DNA from 3 places in the Arthrobacter sp. PvP023 genome. Region 1 is predicted to be linked to each of the others. Evidence: riboswitches for the same ligand, from Rfam matches in the RefSeq annotation. Region 1 holds a riboswitch; each other region holds the start of a gene.

Region 1 (6,869 bases):
TTCGGCCGCCGACGGGGTTGCCGATTTCGACGCCGACGAGGTTACCGATTCGGACGGCGCCGTCAGCGAGGCACCGGAGGAAGAACCCGGCTCCGCCCGCGAGGTCGACTAGCCAGTTGGAACCATGGGGGACTGAGGATCTCGGAGGCCGGCGATGATGTCCACCTTCAAGTCCTTGCATGTCCTCAATTACCGCCTTTGGTTTGTGGGCGCCCTGATTTCCAACATCGGGACCTGGATGCAGCGCACAGCCCAGGACTGGCTGGTCTTTGACCACCTGACAGACCACGACGCCGGGGCCATGGGTATCACCATGGCCCTGCAACTGGGTCCGCAGCTGTTCCTCGCACCCGTGGCCGGGCTGGTGGCGGACCGCTTTAACCGCCGCCACCTCCTGGTGATGACACAGTCCGCCATGGCGCTGCTGAGCACGGGCCTGGGGCTCCTTGTGGTCACGGGTGCCGGCCAACTGTGGCATGTCTACGCCTTTGCCCTACTGCTGGGCCTTGTCTCCGCCCTCGATGCTCCCGTCAGGCAGACGTTCGTCTCGGAACTGGTGCGGGACGATTACCTGCCCAATGCGGTGGCACTCAACAGTGCATCCTTCAACGTGGCCAGGATGATCGGACCCGCGGTGGCCGGCGTGCTGACGGTGGCCGTGGGGCCGGGGTGGGTGTTCCTGATCAACACTGTGACGTTCCTGGCCCTCCTGTTCAGCCTGTGGAAGATACCGGCTTCATCCCTGCGTGTCCTTCCCCGGGCGGCTCCCGGCAAGGGCCGGATCCGTGAGGGGCTGCGCTATGTGCGGTTCCGCCCGGATATCGTGGTGGTGCTTGTGGCCGTCTTCATCGTGGGAACCCTCGGGCTCAACTTCGTCCTGTTCATCGCGGCCATGGTGGGCACGGAATTCGGGCTGGATGCCAGTGCTTTCGGTTTGATGAACTCCATCATGGCCATCGGCTCCGTGGCGGGCGCGCTGCTGTCCGCCGGGCGGTCCAAGCCCAGGCTCCGGATCATTTTCGGGGCAGCCGGCGCGTTCGGGGTCACGTCCGGGCTGGCGGCCCTGGCGCCCAACTACTTCTGGTTCGGCGTGGCCCTGGTGCCGGTAGGCCTTTTTGCCATCACGATGATGACCAGCGCCAACGGCTATGTGCAGACCACGACGGACCCTGTGATGCGCGGCCGGGTGATGGCCCTCTACATGGCCATCTTCATGGGCGGCACACCCGTCGGCGCTCCGCTGGTGGGATGGGTGGCCAATGTTGCCGGTCCCCGCTGGTCCATGTCCGTGGCGGCGGCATCCGGGCTGCTGGCCGCGCTGATAGGCATGGTGTGGATTATCCGGGCCAAGCAGCTGAGGCTCGGATTCAACCGCCGAGCCCGGGGACTGCGCTACTTCCGGTTGGTATCCGCCGGGCCCAACCACGATGGCAAAGCTGAAAGCAGAGTGCGCAAAGACGAAGGCGCCGTCCGGGAGCAAAACCCGGACGACGCCGTCGAACGCTAACGCGTCTGCGTTGGCTGGTTCCTTACTTGCGCAGTTCTCCCACGACGTAGTCGATGCTGGACAGGAGAGCGGAGACGTCGTCAGGGTCGATCGCCACGAAGGTGGCGATGCGCAGCTGGTTGCGTCCCAGCTTGCGGTACGGCTCAGTGTCCACAATCCCGTTGGAACGGAGGACCTTCGCGATGGCCGCAGCGTCGATCGAATCGTCGAAGTCGATCGTGGCGATCACGTTTGAACGGTCTTCGGCCTTGGCAACGAACGGCGTGGCGTATTCGGAGGCCTCTGCCCAGGAGTAGATGCGTCCGGCCGAGTCGGCGGTACGGGCCGCGGCAAAATCGAGCCCGCCGCTGACGTTCAGCCACTGCACCTGAGCGTCCAGGGTGACCAGGGTGGCCAGCGCCGGGGTGTTGTAGGTCTGGTTGAGCCGGGAATTGTCGATGGCAGTCTGCAGGTCCAGGAAATCGGGGATCCACCGGCCGCTTGCCTTGATCCGCGCAGCACGCTCAAGGGCGGCGGGGGAGAAGAGGCCCAGCCACAGGCCGCCGTCGGACGCGAAGTTCTTCTGCGGCGCAAAGTAGTACACGTCAGCTTCCGACACATCGACGTCCAGCCCGCCGGCAGCGGAGGTGGCATCGATAAGGACCAGCGATCCTTCATCCGCGCCGGCAACCCGCGTGACCGGGGCAGCGACACCCGTGGAGGTCTCATTCTGGGGCCAGGCGTACACGTCAATGCCGGCTTCCGCCTGCGCTACGGGCCGGGTACCGGGCTCGGCCTTGATGATGGAGGATGCGTCCAGGAACGGAGCCTTGTTGGTGGCGGAGGCGAACTTGGAACCGAACTCCCCAAAGGAGAGGTGCTGGGCCTTGCTGTCCACCAGCCCGAACGCCGCGACATCCCAGAACGCGGTGGAGCCGCCCACTCCGAGGATGACTTCGTAGCCGTCCGGGGCGCGGAAGAACTCGCTCAGGCCGTTGCGGACGGACCCTACGAGGTTCTTGACCGGAGCCTGGCGGTGCGAGGTGCCAAGAAGCGTGGCGGAGGCGGCAGACAGGGCCTCGATCTGCTCGGGACGGACCTTTGAAGGCCCGGCGCCGAACCGTCCGTCCTTGGGCAGGAGGTTGGCGGGGATAGTGATGCTGGTGTCGCTCACAATGGCTCCAATTTTTCGGCGTGGACGTGGGGGAGGCCTGGCAGTGCACGGGTTCCTGCCGGGGGAATCCCCTATATTCTGCCTGACGCGCCGGTGGGGAACGGAACGGTATCCGTCATAGTCCAGTCACTGAGACATCCCTGAGGCGCAGGCGGTACGTCCCTGTGAAGCTCGGCGCCGAATTATCCGGAGTAATTCAAAATAGGCTAAGCTGGTCCCTGACGTATAGCGGGCCGCGATGCCGGCCGGACTGATCCCGGGAGGCCGTTCCCCAAGGCTGATCGGTGGATGCAGGTCCACTTCGCCGCGGCCAACGGGAAACGCCTCCGCGCGGTACGGTGGGACTGACGCAAGGACTGTGCTCGAGGAGCTGAGCTGGATGACGGATCTGATCGACACCACGGAGATGTATCTTCGGACAATCTTGGAGCTTGAGGAAGAGAACATCGTTGCTCTCCGTGCGCGGATTGCCGAACGGCTGCGCCACTCCGGCCCCACTGTTTCGCAGACCATCGGCCGGATGGAACGCGACGGACTGGTGGTTGTTTCGGGCGACCGGCACCTTGAGCTCACCGAAACAGGCCGGAAACGGGCTACCGAGGTTATGCGCAAGCACCGCCTTGCGGAGCGGCTCCTCGCCGACGTCATCGGCCTCGACTGGGCGTATGTCCATGACGAAGCCTGCCGCTGGGAACACGTCATGAGCGAGCGGGTTGAGCGGCGCATCTTCGAGCTCCTGGACCATCCCACGGTTTCCCCTTACGGCAACCCCATTCCCGGCCTGGCGGCACTTGGCGGACAGCCCACTCCCGCGTTCACCGACGGAGTGGTGAACCTTCTTGACGCCATGGCCGGATACGGGGCCGACTCCCGCATTACCGTGAGCCGCCTGGCCGAGCCCATCCAGGTTGAGCCGGAGCTGCTGGTCCAGCTCGATGAAGGCGGCATCCGGCCGGGGGCGTCCCTCGCCCTGGAGCGCGTGGGGGAGTACATCTCGGTGCGCGTACCCGAGATCGAAGGCGCCCTGGAACTGCCGCCCGAAGTTGCGGCCCACGTATTTGTTACGGTCCGCTAACCGTGCACCTCGTAGGACCACCTACAACACGTTGAGACGCAGATAACGGAATTATTACCGTGCTGATTAATCACCTATAGTTGAGGACTAGCGCCGATACGAAAGCGTTACCTGATCCGAAGCCGAGCTCTGCCAGCGGATCAAGGTACGAATCACCTCCTGGCAGAGGCGGGGGAACCACAACCGGCCGTTGAAAGACGGCCTTGGGGTGAAGTCCGTCAGCGGCAAAGCACCTCCGACGAAGGATTCCTTTGGGATACCCCTGTGTCGGATGCCTTGCATTGGCGGACCGGGTCTTTGATCTCTCTGACCCGAATCCGACAGCTAACTCCGCAGGCTTTCCAGAGAGGATAATTCTTGACCACGCAGACCGTCAGGGGCCGCCGCAGGGCGACAGGTCCCGCTTCGGAGTACCCCGTGGCCGAAGCCGTAATGACGGTCAGGCCGCGCGACGCACACCGTGATGCGCGCCGGCGCCGGAGCCTGTTCAGCCAGGTTACGGACTTCGCCTCGGCGAGCGGCGTGGGTCAGAAGGCGGGCATCGCGCTGGCCGCCACCGGACTGGTCCTTACCGTGACCGTACCGTCAACCGGCCCCATGGTCTCCACGTCAGACACGGGATCCACCGCCGCCGCATCAGTCGCGGCGCAGCCGGAGGTCTCCGCTGCCGCCAGCGCCAAGATCGACTTCAACCGGACCGCCGTAGCCACCAAGGGGGATCCGGACGGCAAGCTCAAGCAGTTGCTGAGCGCGCAGTCAGCCGGAACCATCACCCGCGCGGCATCCACCGGCAGCCTGGGCGCGCCGCTGGAACAGATGGTCACCGCATCACCTTTCGGTTTCCGGGTTAGCCCGATCACGGGCGGAGCCGGCGAGTTCCACCGTGGCCAGGACTACGCGGCCCAGTGCGGCACAAGCGTATTCGCCGCCGCCAGCGGAACCGTGACCTTCTCCGGCTGGCACCCCTACGGCGGTGGCAACCGTGTGGTGATTGACCACGGCAACGGCCTGGAAACCACGTACAACCACCTCTCGTCGTCCAGTGTCCAGGTTGGCCAGAAGGTCAACCGCGGCGACGTGGTGGCGCTCAGCGGGACCACCGGCGCCTCCACCGGCTGCCACCTCCACTTTGAAGTGATGGTCAACGGCGAAGTCGTCGACCCGCTCGGCTGGCTCTGATCCAAACGATCGGCCGCTCTCGCATTCCTGTGACATGTCGTGACCTGAATGTGACATTCGTTCGGAATTCCTGTACCGTTTAGAGCACGCCAACTTTTCCGAAGTTGGCGCTCTTGAGTGGATTGCCTAACTCTGCCACCGCTCAAGGTCCGTTCGCATTACATCGTCTGGCAGAGGCGGGGGAACCAATTTTGGTCTTCGCAAGAAGACCTTGGGGTTAAGTCGCAACGCTTCCCAGGAAGCCGAGCGGCCGGGTGACTCCCATCCGAATCCGACAGCTCACCTCGTAGGCATTGGGAGAGGCTACCTTCGTGTCTACACGTCACAATTCTGCGCGCCACCGCGCGCAAACGGTTCGTACGAACCCGTTAAACTCCGTGTCCAGGGCTGTTACTGCCAACGCCGGGACCGTAGGTCGCCAGGCGGCTGTTATCGCAGCTGCTTCCGGACTGATCCTCAGTGTTGGGATGCCGGCAAATGCCGCCGATACCAACCTGGGCGTTTCCGCTTCGACGGAGTCCGGCTCACAGTCGGCCCAGCTGACCGTAACTGCAGAACCCACAGCGACTGTTTCCTTCGAGCGTCCGGCAGTGACCACGAAGGCAGCGCCCAAGGTTGAAACCGTTCGGGCACAGTCCACCGGTACGGACGCCAGCGAGACCTCCACTGAGGCTGACGGAGAGGCCAAGGCAAGCAAGCTTGCTGACGCCGCATCTTCCGCAGCAGCATCGGGCCTCGCTGCCATCGCTTACACCGGTATCGGCAGCCCTTACGTCTGGGGCGGTACCACTCCCAGCGGCTGGGACTGCTCAGGCTTCACGCAGTGGGTATACGCACAGGCCGGCATCAGCATCCCCCGCACCAACGCATGGACAGCCATGACGCCTACCGCCACCCCGGCGCCGGGCGATCTTGTCATGCAAAACGGCGGCGCCCACGTTGGCATCTACGTCGGCAACGGCATGATGATCAGCGCGCTCAACCCCTCGCAGGGCACTCTCCTGCACGCTGTGTCCGCCACGGGCACCTCTGCGTTCTACACGCTTCGCTAACACACGCGCTTCCCATCGCTGAAGTGCGCGTTCTTCGCTAAAAACCCTGTTCGGGCCGTTCCGGCTTACCCCCAAGATGCCGGAGCGTCCAAAAACCGCGGCCTGCCATGCAGTCTGAGGAAAACGAAAGAGAGAACTAATGACTACTCGTGCCATCGCACGGCATCGCGCCGAGGTTACAAAGACCAACTCGCTTGCTGTCATTGCCAAGGCCGTCGGCGACAACGCCGGTGGCATGGGCCGTCAGGCTGCGGTTATCGCTGCTGCCTCCGGTCTGGTCCTGACGAGCGGTATCGCAGCCAACGCTGCCGACACCAATGTTCAGCGCGAAGCAACCTCTGCTTCCACCCTGGAAGTCCAGTCTTCCGCTCCGGCCAACATCTCGGCTGCATCCAGCATCGCCATCTCCTTCGAGAAGCCGGCTGTTTCCACCTCCCCGGCTCCGGTCGTTGAGGCTCCCAAGCCGGTTGTTGAAGTTCAGGAAGCTGCTCCCGCGGCCGCTCCGGCTGCCGTTGCAGAGACTGTGTCCGCCCCGGCGGCTCCGGCTGCCCCTGCGGCCCCCGCCGCTGCCAGCGGAAACGGCGCTTCGATCGCAGCTGCGGCGTACGCCCAGCTCGGCGTTGCCCAGGACTGCACCGCCCTTGCCACCAACGCGCTTGCGGCCGTAGGCATCAACTACCACGGCTGGCCGGCCGGTTACCTTTCCCTGGGCCGTACCGTGAGTGCAGCCGAGGCACAGCCAGGCGACCTCGCATACTACGAGAACGGCGGCATGGGCATGGCCCACATCGCTGTATACGTCGGCAACGGCCAGGCCGTGCACGGTGGCTGGAACGGCGGAACCACTTCCCTGTTCAGCGTCAACGTCGGCTCCGGCCCGGTCTTCATCCGCGTTGGCGGCTA
Region 2 (6,869 bases), 160 kb from region 1:
CTACCGCCTGGTGGCGGTGGCGGCGCCATACGGGGACGTGATTGTCACCGGGCTCCCCCTCAACGAGAAACAGAACACGCTCAACTCCTTGGTATGGACGATGGTGATCGTGTCGATGGGCGGCCTGGTACTGATCGGCCTTGCCGGAACGGTGCTGATCCGACGCACCATGAAACCCCTCGAGCAACTGTCCGAGGTCGCCACGCAGGTTTCGAAACTGCCGCTCGACGCCGGCGAGGTGGCCCTCGCAGTCCGCGTGCCGCCGTCGAACGCGCATCCCGGAACCGAAGTGGGCAGTGTGGGGCACGCCCTCAACCTCATGCTGGATAACGTCTCCAAGGCGCTTGAGGCCCGGCAACAGAGCGAAACCAAGGTGCGCCAGTTCGTGGCCGATGCCTCGCACGAGCTGCGCACGCCGCTCACCGCTATCCGCGGCTACACGGAACTCATGCGGATGACCGAGGACTTCACCCCGGACGGCCAGAAATCGCTGGCCAGGGTGCAGAGCCAGTCCGAACGGATGACCACCCTGGTGGAGGACCTCCTGCTGTTGGCCAGGTTGGACGAAGGCCAGCCGCTCAAGATCAGCGATGTGGACCTGACGCAGCTTGCGGTGGAAACCGTCAGCGACGAGAAGGTCATGGCACCGGACCGCATCTGGCAGCTGGAGCTCCCGGAAGAGCCCGTGGTGGTCCGCGGGGATGCCAAGCAGCTGCACCAGGTGATGGCCAACCTGCTCTCCAATGCCCGCAAGCACACGGAACCGGGCACCACCGTGGTCACCGGAGTGATGCGGTCGGCCGACGGCAGCGCTGTGGTGACCGTAACGGACAACGGTGCCGGGATCCCGCCGGAATTTGTGGACCGGGTTTTCGCCCGCTTTGCCCGGGCTGACGCCGCGCGAACCAGTCCTGCAGGTTCCGCGTCGGGTTCCGGCGGCGCGGGCGCTGCGGCTGCCGAGGGCACGAGCGGGCTGGGGCTGTCGATCGTGCAGTCGATTGTGGAGGCGCATGGTGGAACCGTCGAGGTCACTTCCCGCCCGGGACGCACAGAGTTTGCGCTGCGCCTCCCGGGAGAAGCACCGGAAGCGTAGCCGCACCGGAAGCCCGGCCTGCAGTGCAGGCAGTTACGCAAGCCAACGCGCCGCCGTCGTGATCCTCGTTACCGAAATGTGACTTAATCGCAAGATTCCTGTACCGTTTTTGGAGTGCGGCCACCGTTCCGGCCGCATATCCGGATGGACGCCAAACTCTGCCGCTACCCGGGTTTCCTCATGATCAGGCAGAGGCGGGGGACCCAGGTCTCCGGGCATTCTGCATTGCCGCCCTTGGGGTGAAGCCGACACGTGAAGTTCCGTGCGGCCGGATGACCTCATCCGAACCCGACAGCTAACTCCGCCGGCATCGAGAGGCAACCATGACTAAATCCACGCCAGAAGTACGTCCTGAGCCCGCTTCCCGCACGTCCGCAGCGCCTGCGCACCGCTCACGCCACCGCGCCGAACCAGCCGCCAAGACGTCCCCGTTGTCCCGGTTCGCGGCCAGCCTGCAGGGCTCCGGCCGCCGGGCCGCAGTAGTAACCACCGCCTGCGCGGTGCTGATTGGCGTCGGCGCCGCCGGCCAGGCTTCCGAACCCGCCGCCCCCGCAACATCGGCAACGGGCGCGGGAAGTGCCGCAACCACTGCCGACGCCGAATCGAAGCTCGCGTTCGAAAAAATCCTCGTTTCCGCCATGCCCGCTCCGTCCTCTGTCAGCGTGAACGCGCAGTCCTCCGGGGAGAAGCCGTCGGAGGAGAAGGCACCGGAAGCGCCTGCGGCCGCCGCCGCTCCTGCACCTGCCGCGGCCCCCGAACCGGCTCCGGCCCCGGCACCGCCCGTAGCTGTTGACGATCCCGCAGCTGCCCAGGCGTATGCCGCCTCGCAGCTCGGAACGTACGGCTGGGCGGCTGACCAGATGCAGTGCCTCACCACGCTCTGGACCAAGGAATCGGATTGGAAGACCACTGCCACGAACGCCAGCAGTGGCGCGTACGGCATCGTCCAGTCGCTGCCGGCGGAAAAGATGGCCAGCGCCGGGTCCGACTATCTGACCAACTTCCGCACCCAGATCAACTGGGGCCTGAATTACGTAAAGGAACGGTACGGCTCCCCTTGCGGCGCCCTGGACTTCCACTACGCCAACAACTGGTACTAAACCGGCACACGAAGCCATCTTGGCTCGCAACACCGGAGGCCCCGAATCCATGCTTGGGTTCGGGGCCTCCGGCCGTATTGGCGTGGTGCTTCTTGTTGGACGGGACCTTCTCTCCGTTACGGAGCCACAAGGTTTTCACAAGGTCGAGGAGTGACTCTGGGTCGCCGCCGCTTTCAATCGTCTTCCCAGCGGCTGCCGGCCCAGCGCCGTCATCAAGATGCAGGGAGCACAACAATGAAAAAATGGTTAGTTCCGACGGCCGTCCTGGCCTCAATCTTCGCAGCCGCCGCTCCGGCCGCCGCCGCCCCTTCGGGCCCGCCGATCACCGTGGACGGACCCGCCACCTTCACGAGCTGTGGATTTCCTGTCACCGGTGAAGTCACCGGCAAGGCCAAGAACATCACGACTCCCTCCGGGGACATCATCAGCACTTCCCCGAGGCTGAAGATAACGCTGACGGGGCCAGACGGAAAGACCGCCAGTTACGTCATCACGGGCGTCCTTTTCTTTTCGTTCCCGAGCGAGAACGTGGTCGAGGTGAAGGCTACGGGCAATAGCCTCCTTCAGCTCCCGTCTCCTGACGGGCTATTCCTCACACGGGGTAATGTCAACTTCTCTGTGGATTCCAAAGGCAACGAATTGCGGAGATTCTCAGGATCCGGCACTGCCACGAACATCTGTTCGCTACTCGCCCCTGACGCATAAACCGCGGCTGCGGTGCTCCCACCAATGACGGCGGGAGCACCGCTGCCGCTTCCGTTCCTGTTCCGGTCCTGACAGAGCCCACAGCAGCTGCACAGCTTTGGCCTAAATCCTTCATATGCTGCGGCGCCATAGTTGAACCATGACGCCCACAGACCTGGCCACGGGAACCCTGCTGCACCCGCAACCGCGGGCCGCCGTCGACGCCCGGCCGGGTCCTCCCGCCCCGACGTTCCCCCGGCAGGGTCGCGTCCGTCGGGCGCCCGTTGATACGCACATGACCGGCACCACAGGAACCGCTGCGCCGGTGCTGGATGTAGTCATCCCGGTCTATAACGAGGAACAGGGTCTGGAGCAATCCCTGCGGCAGCTCCACTTGTACCTGGCCGATACGTTTCCCTACCCGTTCCGGATTACGGTGGCGGACAATTCCAGCACCGACGGCACGCTCAAGACCGCCGAGCGTGTGGCCCGGGAACTACGCGAGGTCACCGTGGTCCGGCTCACCTCCAAAGGCCGCGGCAACGCGCTCCGCACCGTGTGGCTGGCCTCGCCGTCACCCGTGCTGGCCTACATGGACGTGAGTCTTTCCAGCGACCTCGCTGCGCTCGCCCCCTTGGTCGCCCCGCTTCTTTCCGGGCACTCGGACCTGGCGATCGGATCGCGGCTGGCACGAACTTCCCGCGTTGTCCGCGGACCGTGGCGGGGGTTCATCTCCCGCGGGTACAACGTTCTGCTGCATGCGCTGATGGGTGCGCGTTTCAGCGACGCGCAGTGCGGCTTCAAGGCTATCCGCGCAGATGTTGCCCGGCACATCCTGCCGCATACGGCTGACACCGCATGGTTCTTTGACACCGAACTGCTGGTCCTGGCCGAAAGATGCGGACTCCGCGTACACGAGGTCCCGGTGGACTGGACCGACGGTGGCGACGCCGGTGTGGACCTTTTCCAGACCGCGCTCGCCGATCTTCGCGGCATGGTCCGCCTCAGCCGCGACCTGGCGGCCGGCCGTATTCCGGTTCCGGAACTGCGGGCCCAACTCGCGCCGGGTGTTCCACCGCCGCGATGACGGTTAAACCGCCGCGATGACGGTTAAAGTGCCGGGAGCCACCCCATGGCTTCCTCCGGGCAGGTGAAATACCGCGTCGGAGCGGCAGGAGAATGAATGCTGAGGAAGAAATTGGCCAATGCCCGGTCCACCGGGGACGCCCCTAGGAGCGCCACCCTGGCCACCGTGCTGGGACGGGCAAAAACGCGCCGGGCGCCGCGGCTCATGGACTCCGTCGCAGCCATGTCCACCAGCATCGGAAACGGACGCCCGCGGCTCAGCTCATTGACCGCGGACATCACGGCCACCGCGGCTTCTTCGCAAATGGCCAGGCCTGGAATCCAACGCACATGCAAGACGCCGTTGCGCAGCTCGACAGTGCCCCTGGCACCGTCAATCGGAATCTCGGTCATCCTATCCCCCCGAGATAGAGTCAGCCGTCCCGAACGACACTACTGGACCGGGAACCGGGCTGGGGGTCAGAACCGGAAGGAAATCGTCCTGATGCCGGCGTCGTCCACGTCCGTTGTGACGGACACAGCGGAGTAGTCGGCAATGTGCATAACGCCGTCCGGCAGCGGACCGGTGTTGGGCCCGATGGCAACAGTCCGGATCCCGGCGGCGACTCCGGCCGCAATGCCTGCCGGGGCATCCTCAAAGACCAGGGCATCGGCCGGCTCCACGCCAAGCAGTTCGGCGGCGCGGAGGTAACCTTCCGGGTGCGGCTTGCCCCGGGTGACGAGGTCGGCCGTGACGGCTGTGGCCGGCATGGCAAGTTTCGCTGCGCCCATCCGGATATCGGCCAGGATCCGGTCGGCGGAAGTCACCAGCGCCACGGCATCCGCCGGGAGGCTGCGCAGCAGTTCGGCCGCCCCGGGCAACGCCACAATGCCCTCGGTCCGCACCCGCTCCATGGCGCCCAGTTCCGCGGTCAGGGCCGCAACGTCAGTGCCGGCGGGCGCAAACCGCCGCACTGTGTCCCCCGCCTGGACGCCGTGTGAGGTGCGGAGGATCTCGGCAATGTCCAGGCCGTAACGGGCGGCAAATTCGCCCCACACCTGCTCCACAACAGCTGTGGAATCGACCAGGGTGCCGTTCATGTCGAAAAGGACGGCACGGGTGATGATGGTGCTGGCGGATAGTCCCGCGGAAACCGGGGCGGGGGCATCGGGGCGAAAGCTCATCCTTCCATCCTGCCCCACCCGGGGCAGCAGCAGGATTCCGTGACCTAGCTGTTCGGGCGGTGGGGGATGTACTGGACGGCCCATTTGTTGCCATCGGGGTCGGCGAAGTGGACGAAGTGGCCCCAGTCCTGGACGTCGACGTCGCTGACGTCAACGCCGTTGTCCTTCAGCTGCTTGTGCGCGGCTTGGATGTCGCTCACCACAAGTTGCAGGCCGGGAGCGGTACCCGGCGGAGCGTCGTTGAGGCCCTCGCCGATGGCGATCGAACAGCCGGAGCCCGGCGGGGTCAGCTGGACGAAACGGATGCCCTCCATGGGACGTTCATCGTGGTCCGCGTTGAAGCCCACCTTGTTGACGTAAAAATCCTTGGCACGGTCCACGTCGGACACAGGCACAAACACCAGTTCAAGTTTCCAGTCCATGGGCCACAGGCTAGCCGCGGCCACCGGAATCCGGAAGAGGGCAACCGCTTCCCGAGAACGCGGGTGCGGGCCGGGGACTGCGTTCCGGAACGCAGTCCCCGGCCCGCAGCCACGGCTTGAAGATTCAGCCCGGCAGCTAGCCTGCGATGCCGTAGAGGCGGTCCCCGGCGTCGCCAAGTCCGGGAACGATGTAGGACTTCTCGTTGAGCTTCTCGTCAATGGAGGCCAGGACGATGGTCACGTTGGCGTCCGAGAGTTCTTCCTCCAGCTTGGCCAGGCCCTCGGGGGCAGCCAGGAGGCAGATGCATGTCACATCCGAGGCACCGCGCTTGAACAGGAACTTGATGGCTTCGCGCAGCGTGCCGCCGGTAGCAAGCATGGGATCCAGGACGAAGATCTGCCGGTCCGTCAGGTCCTCGGGGAGGCGTTCAGCGTAGGTGATGATGTCCAGGGTTTCCTCGTCCCGGGCCATTCCCAGGAAGCCGACCTCGGCCGTGGGTACCAGCTTGGTCATGCCTTCGAGCATGCCCAGTCCGGCGCGGAGGATGGGAACCACCAGCGGCGTGGGCTTGGTGAACGCGGTACCGATGGTGGTGCTGACCGGTGTTTCGATGGTGACGGGCTCGGTGCGGACGTCCCGCGTGGCCTCATAGGCGAGGAGTGTGACGAGCTCCTCGGTGAGCTGCCGGAAGACCGGGGAAGGAGTGTTCTTGTCCCGCAGAACGGTGAGCTTGTGAGCGACCAGCGGGTGGTCCACGACGAGTGTGCGCATGGGTCAAAACTATCACCCGGAGGTGGTGTCCCCGCCCCGACGGCCGCGGGCCTGCCCGGAGCTGTCCGTGCCCTCCGGGTGGTCCTCGGCACGGTGTGCGGCATGGTGGGCCGCAAGTTCTTCCCGGAGCACGGGGTGGTCGAACGTCGGGGCAGGACCGGCGTGCTCGCGGTGCCGCATCACGTGGAAGAGCCTGTGGGCCAGGATCACGATTCCCACCCAGGCGAGGCCAAGGAGCCACCCGGCGATGACGTCCGTCAGCCAGTGGTGGCCGAGGAACACCCTGCTCAGGCCCATGGCGATGATGAAGAGCAAACCGGCCGTGATCATGGACACCCGCGCAACGGTTCGCTGGATCTGCAGGCAAGCCAGATAGACCACCAGCCCGATGACGACGGTGGTGTTGAGCGTGTGCCCGCTGGGGAACGACGGCGAATCCTCGTAGGGCGGAACAGCGTCCGCATGGTCCGGACGGGTGCGGCCAAAGAGCTTTTTGCCGAAGGTGGTTGCAGTGACCGAAGCAGCAGCGGCGCCGCCCACCAGGATGA
Region 3 (6,869 bases), 1.7 Mb from region 1:
GCACCGTCGCATTCCGCGGTATCCATGACGAAGGCAAAGCTCTGGCCGGGGCGCGGAACGCTCACGTCCGCCAGGCGCACGCCGCGCACTGTCCCCTCACGCTGCAGCCGCGCGATCTCCGGCCCGGCGATCCCCGCCGCTGCGAGCTGATGGGGCAGGAGTGTTCGCCCCTCGGGCTCCACCAGCCGGTAGCCGAATGTGTCGATGCGATGCCGCAGGGGCCGCACCTCCAGCCCGGGCGCGATCGGGCCCGGACCGGAGTGCGGATGCAGCCGCAGGTCCAGGCCGGGGGAGGCGAGGGACACGAGGGCGCGGACCACATCTCCGCCGGCGGCTGGAAAGTGCAGGTCCACCGGGTGCTGCACGCCGTCGAGGACCATTCGTGAGAGCACGCCCGGAAGCCCGTAGCAGTGGTCCCCGTGAACATGCGTGAGGCAGATCCGCGTGATCTGGCTGGCTGAAACGCCAGCGTGGATCATCTGCCGCTGAGTGCCTTCGCCGGGATCGAAGAGCAGCCCTTCGCCGTCCCATCGAAGCAGGTAGCCGTTGTGGTTTCGGGTCCGGGTGGGGACCTGCGAGGCGGTTCCGAGGACGACCAGTTCACGCATGGGACTGAGTTTCTCACGTTGCCGCGGAACGCGCTCGCGGGCCGCACGCGGGCGCCGGCGCCCATGTGCGACACACGATATTAGGACAGAATAGTCGGGTGACCGATGCCTGTGACTTCGTGGATGCCTCGCTGCAGCGGGAGAGTTCCTGGCTCAGGGCAGAAGAGGCGCAGGCCCGGCTGGGCGACCGGCTTCAGTTCTACGGTGCATCCGTCGGCGCGGTGCGGGGGACCATCCGTGACATGCTGCGCCGCCACCGTGACCTCGTCCACGATGACATCACTGCCCTCAGCACCGAGCTGTGGTCCGTGCCCGTCTTCGAGCGCCGCCTGGCGGCGGTTGTCCTGCTGCAGTCCAGGGTGGCCTTGCTCAACAACTCCGACCTCACCCGGATCGAGGGCTTTGTGCGGGAGGCGCAGCTGGGTGAGCTGGTGGACCCGCTCGCCGTCGACGTCGTCCGTCCCTTGGTGACGGCGCTGGAAGGACAAGCTGGGATGCGGGCACATGCTGTGCTGGGGCGCTGGGCGCGGGATCCTGATCCGTGGCTGAGGCGCGCGGCGGCGCTGTCGCTTGGGGACGCCGCTCAGCCGCCGGCCCGACGCTCCACCACCGCGTAGGCCCTGCCCTCCAGGAACTCCCAGTCTGTAACCACCATGAACCCCAGGGCGCTGACGCGGTCGTTGAGGACCAGGACGTCAAAGCCGCCGTCCCGCGGCTCGGCGTCCCACGTCGCCACATGCAGTTCCTTGCCCTCGAGGATCAAGAGCTCCGTGTTGACGTCGAAATCCTCCGGCGGCTGATCGCTCAGCTGGCAGATGGCCACGCAATAGTTTTTCACCTACGGACCGCCCATCTAAGACGGATTGCCGCGTCATCCGATGCAGTGGTTCGGCCTAGTACGTGATGGAGATTCCCCGAGCCGGTGACCACGTAACCTGTCCTCCCTGATAATTTTGTGCTGCGACGCCACCGGATGCGATGTATTCGTCACTGGTGGGGTAGCCGAGGAGGCCGTTTTCCCACCCCTGAGCTGCCCAGGCCGCGCCAATGGCGCCTTTGGTGCCGTGGGCGCCCGTAGCGGCCGACCAGTGGATCTGACCTCCCTGGAAAACCTGGTAGGCGCCGCCATTCCTGAGCCCTGTGACTTCACGTGAGACCGGGTATCCCAGACCACCGTTTTCCCACCCCTGCGCGGACCACGCAGCGCCAATGGCCCCTAGCGTGGCATGTCCTCCTGATGCTGGTGACCAGTGAATCTGTCCGCCTTGGAAGACCTGGTAAACGCCGCCGCCCTTTAGCCCCGGGATTTCGCTCGAAAGAGGGTAGCCGAGTTTACCGTTCTCCCATCCCTGCCCAGCCCAGACCGTGCCAATTCCACCCCTGGTGCTGTGCGCTCCGGTAGTCGGCGACCAATGGACCTGGCCGCCTTGGAAACTCTGGTAAACGCCTCCGTTTCGGAGTCCTGAGACTTCATTCGTGACCGGGGAACCGAGCGGTCCGTTTCCCGCGCCTTGCGCCACCCAGAGCGCCCCAATGGCGCCTCTAACGGCCGGCCCGGCTGAAGGAGTGGGCGTCGGTGATGGTGACGGTGACGGCGAAGGTGACGGAGGCGGTGACGCCACAGGGGACTGGCCCAGCGCCTGCGCCACTGTACGGACCGACGTCGTACCGTTTGCTGTCCGCGCAGCCAGCCACGTGACGAACTCTTTGAACAGTGCGGGGCTGATGGACAACGTCGGATCAGTTCCGGTGGCAATTTCGTGGAAGGTCAGCTGCAGCCAGCCGCCTGTTGACTCGGCGTTGGTGACGGCAGCCTGAAGAGTTGCCATGGTCCACGTGCTGTCCACCTGGTCCGGTGCCTGGGTGACCATGGGGTTAGCCGGCGGCAGGGTCTCGGCAACAGGGCAGCCGGCGCAGCTGGCCGGAGATCGAATGTCACCGAGGCCCCGGGAACTGGCGTAGCCGCAGCCGCGGACCGCTGATTGGGCAGTGGCGTTCTCCGCCGCGAAGGGGTAGGCGAAGTTACGGACGGTGAAGCCCCAGCCTTCGAGGGTGGACTTGCTGTTGCAGGCCTCCGCACTGGCGGCCGCTGCGCTGAGCGTTGTCATGTCCGGGTGGGTCACGCTGTGGCCGCCGATCTCGTTGCCATCGGCCACGAGAGTGTTCAGGTTTGCCTGGGTGAGGAACCCGGACTGGCCCACAAAGGACGTGGTGATGAAGAAAGTTCCTACCAGGCCGTGGGCTTTCAGCTCCTGCGCTGCGGCCAACTGGCTGCCGAGTCCGTCGTCGAACGTCAGGCTGACGATGGTCGGCCCCGCGGCCTTCGAAGTGCCGGCCACGCCCGCCACTGTGCTGACAGCAAGCAGCAGCGCACCCAGGATTGCAACCCAGCGCCTGCCGTGCGGGCCTCCGGCCAAAGGTTCAGGGGGATCCGCCACGTGACGCGCGGGCTTGCGGACAGGCTGATTGGACCAACGCATGATGCCTCCAAGCGTGTGAGTCCCCCCGCAAGAACATGCACGTAGACTACGCCTCGTGGCGTCAAGGCAAAACACTCGACTTTGATTAACGCAGTACCCGAGTACACCGCAGCTACCTGCATTCCGCGCTTGGTTCGGCAGTGCGTTATCCGAATGTGACATCGGCCGAGGGGCGCGCGTACGGTGGGACAGTGCCGGTTATCTCCGATACGGGCACTCCCGGGCGGATTGCCTAACCCTGCCGCGGCCCGGGATCCGATCGAAACCATCCGGCAGGGACGGGGAAACCACTTTTGGCCTGCAGGATTGTTGTGCAGGTCTTCGGGGTGAAGCCGCAAGCCGTCCGCTGAGCGGATGGCAACTGCGGCCGGGTGTCTCCCATCCGAATCCGACAGCTAACCTCGCAGGCATCGGGAGAGGTTACTTCATGTCTTCACGCAAACTGCCCGCTCACCATCCGTCAACCGCGCCCGCAGGACGCTCCGGCGTCACAACGGCCCGCGGCAGAAGCAAGGTTGGCCGCCAGGCCGCGGCGATTGCGGCGGCTTCTGGCCTGGTCCTGTCCAGCGGGATGGCTGCGCAGGCCGCCGAGGCTCCCGCGGAACGCGATTCGGCACCGGCATCCGGCCTCGACGCCAAGGCCCAGGTGGGTGCCCCGCTCAGCGCGGACTCCCACGTCAGGATCAGTTTCGAGCGGCCGGACGTCAGCACCACCCCCGCTCCAGTGGAAGTGCCGGTTGGCGAGCCCGCCCCGGCAGAAGCGGTGGCCCCGGCTGCAGCGCCGGCACCGGTTGCGGCGCCGGCGGCTCCTGCCGTTTCCGTCCAGGTCCAGGCAGCTGCGCCGGCTCCGGCTCCTGCCCCGGCGGCCGGCGGTGTCAACGCCGCCATGGTTTCTGCCGCCTACGCGCAACTGGGCATCACCCAGGACTGCACCGCCATGGTGGAAAAGGCACTTGGCTCCGCCGGCATTCCCGTCGGCGACCTGGGACCCATGCAGTTCATGAACTACGGCTCAGTGGTGGCGGAACCCCAGCCCGGCGACATGGTGGTCCAGTCCGGCCACGTGGGCATTTACATCGGCGACGGACAGGTGATCAGCGGCGGCATGAACGGTGTCAACGCCACCGTCACCCACCCGCTGTCCTGGCTGACGGCCACCGGCGGCGTGACCTTCGTCCGCGCCGGAGCCTAGCCTGCCGGTCCCGTTCTCCCCGAGGGGCCGGGAAACCGGATGACAGGCCGGTGATCAGCTGCCTTGGGGGCAGCCGGTCACCGGCCTTCCCCGTCGCCACACATCTGCCCGGGGTTTCAGGGCGGGGAGATCGCGACCGGAACCGTGCTCTCGCCCTGTGCGAACTTGATCCGCAGGACGGCATCGCGGGTGTCCGCCGGGATAGTGAAGCGGACATCGCCCGTTTTGCTTGAATCGCCAGCCACCAGCTCGTTCAGGCCGGAATCGGGGGAGTGGCTGACTCCGACGGCGCCGAGCCTGAACGTTGAGTCCCAGAAGTTGATGTCATACCTGCCGTGGTTGGTGCATCTGAGCGTGAACGTCAACGCGATCTTGCCGGACACGTCAGGGCGCGCACGGGCACCAAGAATTTCATATTCGACGTCGGCAGCCCTGTAGCGGTGCTCGGCCGGCAGGGCTACCGCCCACTCCGGGCTGTTACCGCCGCCGGACCCGGCACCCGACGGCGGGACAGTGCCGTCCGGCTGTGCGGAGGCGCCGGTGGCGGAGGAGCCCGCCGTTGAAGCGGCGGGCTTGCCGGCGTCGAACACCCCAAGCTGCCCCAGGCCAAGCAGCAGCCCCGTCACAGCGGTGATCACCGCTGCAGCGGCGGTCAGCAGACCGGGCAGCGTAGCCCACCAGCTGGTGGGTTTCTCCTCCGCCATAGCCGTTCCCCCTCGGTCCGGTGCCAGGGTCAAGATCCGTTGTATCCCAATACTCCTGCCAGGCGGCCACCAGCGCCAGATCCCGGGTGGTGCCGCATGGAAGCCCGGCCGATACCCCGGCCTGCCAGTGCGGAACGGCCCTGTTATCCATGCCCCGACACTCGTACTCTGGTCTTTGGAGGTGATTGCCATGAAGGCAACCCAGGGAGACCGGATCACTATCCGGGGCAAGACGGTCGGATCGGCGGAGCGGCACGGCCAGATCATTGAGGTCCATGGCGCTGACGGAGCGCCGCCCTACGTGGTGCGTTTCGACGACGGCCATGAAACCACGGTCATTCCCGGCGGGGATTTCGTTATTGACAGGATCCACCCGCAGTAGCGAAGCCGCTGTGAACTGTGAAGCCGCTGGGCTGGTTCGCTGCCTGGGCGCCAGACGCCGCCTGTCTGCTATTCGGGTGCCCTGGCGAACACTGCGGCGCTGACGAACTCGATGCCCGTAAAGGGCTCGTCTCCCTCAACCCATGCATCATGCCCTGGCGGGATGCTGTAGGAGTCGTCAGCGGCGATGGTGATCTGGCTGCCGTCAGAGGTCTTGACCGTGAGTTTGCCGGAAACGCAGAAACCAACGTGGCTGAGCTGGCATGAATCGGTCTGAGCGACGGGCTTGATGCATTCGGACCAACGCCAGCCGGGTTCAAAGGTAAATCTTCCGATGGTGTAGGCGTCGACGGATACAAGATCCACTTCCGTCTTGTCAGGGCGGCGCTTTTCGTCCGGAGAATTGTGCGACTTTACTGCCAGCTGAGCGACAACATTTGTGGTCATGGCTCTCTCCATCAATCGGAGTTGCGGATGGGGCTGTCCGGTCCCGCTAGCGCGACCGGACAGCGGAGTCGGTCTGCCTGGTCTGGATCGATGCGGCGAACCGATGAAGTGATCGCTATACGATGCTCAGCTTCCTCCGATCCGGGATCCTTGTCGAGACCCGTCGGCGCCTAGAAACTGGACGAACTCCCGGACCCGGAAAAACTGCCTCCGCTGCCGCCGTAGCCGGTGGTGCTGCCCCCGCCGCGGGCTGTGCTGACGCTGCCCACGCCGGTGCTGAACCCCGTGTTGAAGGCGGGGACTGAGAAGAAGTAGTACGACGGATAGACCGTGCCAAGGATGCTGGGCTCGTAGGTACGGCCGTGCTTGACCTTGGTACCGGCCTGGGAGCTCTCCATTTCCTCGCGCATCAGCCTGGCTTCCCGGTCGGTCTTGGCGAAGCCTGCGATTATTGTGTCTGCGTGGCTTTTCAGGAGCTCAGTCAGGTGCGTCCGGGCATCCCGCAGCCGGTCCAGGGCCGTTTCCGGGCTGATGGTGCCCTCGGCGAGTTCGGCCGACCACCGTTCGATCTCCCGGTGGCTCTCGTCGCGGAAGGACCGCAGCGCCGCTGCGGTCGCCGAGTCCCCCGCGGCGTGCCGCTTGCTGAGCATTTGTTCCAGGGCTGCCAGGTCACTGCGGAATGGTGCGAGTTGCCGGTCCCACGCGGAAGCCCACGCTGATCCGCGGTTGAGCAATGCGTTGGTGTCCGCAATGACGTCATCCAGGGCATCCAGTTCAGCGGAAGCGTCGGCAAAATCCCGCACCAGCTTGAGGTTCGGCCGCCGGCTCATGGCCCGTGGAGTCAGCGCGTGCGCCCGGTTGGCCAGCTCGGTGGCGGTTTTGTACCTGGCCAGGAACGTGCGGTGCTTCTCCAGGACGGTGCTGCCGTACCGCGAGGACTCCGGAATGGTGCCGGCGTTCAGCTCGGTGACCTGCAGATCCATGCTGACGTTGGAGTAGCTGGCGTCCCCGCGGGCGAGCTCCTTGCGGCTGTCCGCCCTGGTCCGCCAGCGCACAA

What was found. A riboswitch is a leader RNA that binds a small molecule or an ion and turns the genes downstream of it on or off. The one in region 1 is predicted to bind cyclic di-AMP.
Region 2: another riboswitch for cyclic di-AMP. It lies ahead of JOE31_RS19510 (hypothetical protein); the one in region 1 lies ahead of JOE31_RS18790 (C40 family peptidase).
Region 3: another riboswitch for cyclic di-AMP. It lies ahead of JOE31_RS11120 (NlpC/P60 family protein); the one in region 1 lies ahead of JOE31_RS18790 (C40 family peptidase).

What each region holds. Positions count from the first base shown of each region.
Region 1 covers NZ_JAFIBI010000001.1:4,150,081-4,156,949, reverse strand. Annotated here, with positions in the region: gene JOE31_RS18815 (DUF3027 domain-containing protein) at 1-112, shown strand, start outside; gene JOE31_RS18810 (MFS transporter) at 158-1,507, shown strand; gene serC (phosphoserine transaminase) at 1,530-2,660, opposite strand; gene JOE31_RS18800 (metal-dependent transcriptional regulator) at 3,040-3,735, shown strand; cyclic di-AMP (ydaO/yuaA leader) riboswitch at 3,846-4,089, shown strand; gene JOE31_RS18795 (M23 family metallopeptidase) at 4,093-4,914, shown strand; cyclic di-AMP (ydaO/yuaA leader) riboswitch at 5,028-5,221, shown strand; gene JOE31_RS18790 (C40 family peptidase) at 5,382-5,966, shown strand; gene JOE31_RS18785 (NlpC/P60 family protein) at 6,106-6,869, shown strand, end outside.
Region 2 covers NZ_JAFIBI010000001.1:4,311,260-4,318,128, forward strand. Annotated here, with positions in the region: gene JOE31_RS19505 (HAMP domain-containing sensor histidine kinase) at 1-1,093, shown strand, start outside; cyclic di-AMP (ydaO/yuaA leader) riboswitch at 1,233-1,417, shown strand; gene JOE31_RS19510 (hypothetical protein) at 1,417-2,193, shown strand; gene JOE31_RS19515 (hypothetical protein) at 2,344-2,898, shown strand; gene JOE31_RS19520 (dolichyl-phosphate beta-glucosyltransferase) at 3,038-3,964, shown strand; gene JOE31_RS19525 (STAS/SEC14 domain-containing protein) at 3,988-4,356, opposite strand; gene JOE31_RS19530 (HAD-IA family hydrolase) at 4,423-5,127, opposite strand; gene JOE31_RS19535 (VOC family protein) at 5,172-5,549, opposite strand; gene upp (uracil phosphoribosyltransferase) at 5,686-6,321, opposite strand; gene JOE31_RS19545 (phosphatase PAP2 family protein) at 6,334-6,869, opposite strand, start outside.
Region 3 covers NZ_JAFIBI010000001.1:2,404,752-2,411,620, forward strand. Annotated here, with positions in the region: gene JOE31_RS11100 (ribonuclease Z) at 1-608, opposite strand, end outside; gene JOE31_RS11105 (DNA alkylation repair protein) at 707-1,225, shown strand; gene JOE31_RS11110 (hypothetical protein) at 1,192-1,431, opposite strand; gene JOE31_RS11115 (polysaccharide deacetylase family protein) at 1,502-3,088, opposite strand; cyclic di-AMP (ydaO/yuaA leader) riboswitch at 3,318-3,512, shown strand; gene JOE31_RS11120 (NlpC/P60 family protein) at 3,516-4,280, shown strand; gene JOE31_RS11125 (hypothetical protein) at 4,397-4,984, opposite strand; gene JOE31_RS11130 (DUF1918 domain-containing protein) at 5,175-5,366, shown strand; gene JOE31_RS11135 (cupin domain-containing protein) at 5,435-5,812, opposite strand; gene JOE31_RS11140 (DUF5129 domain-containing protein) at 5,983-6,869, opposite strand, start outside.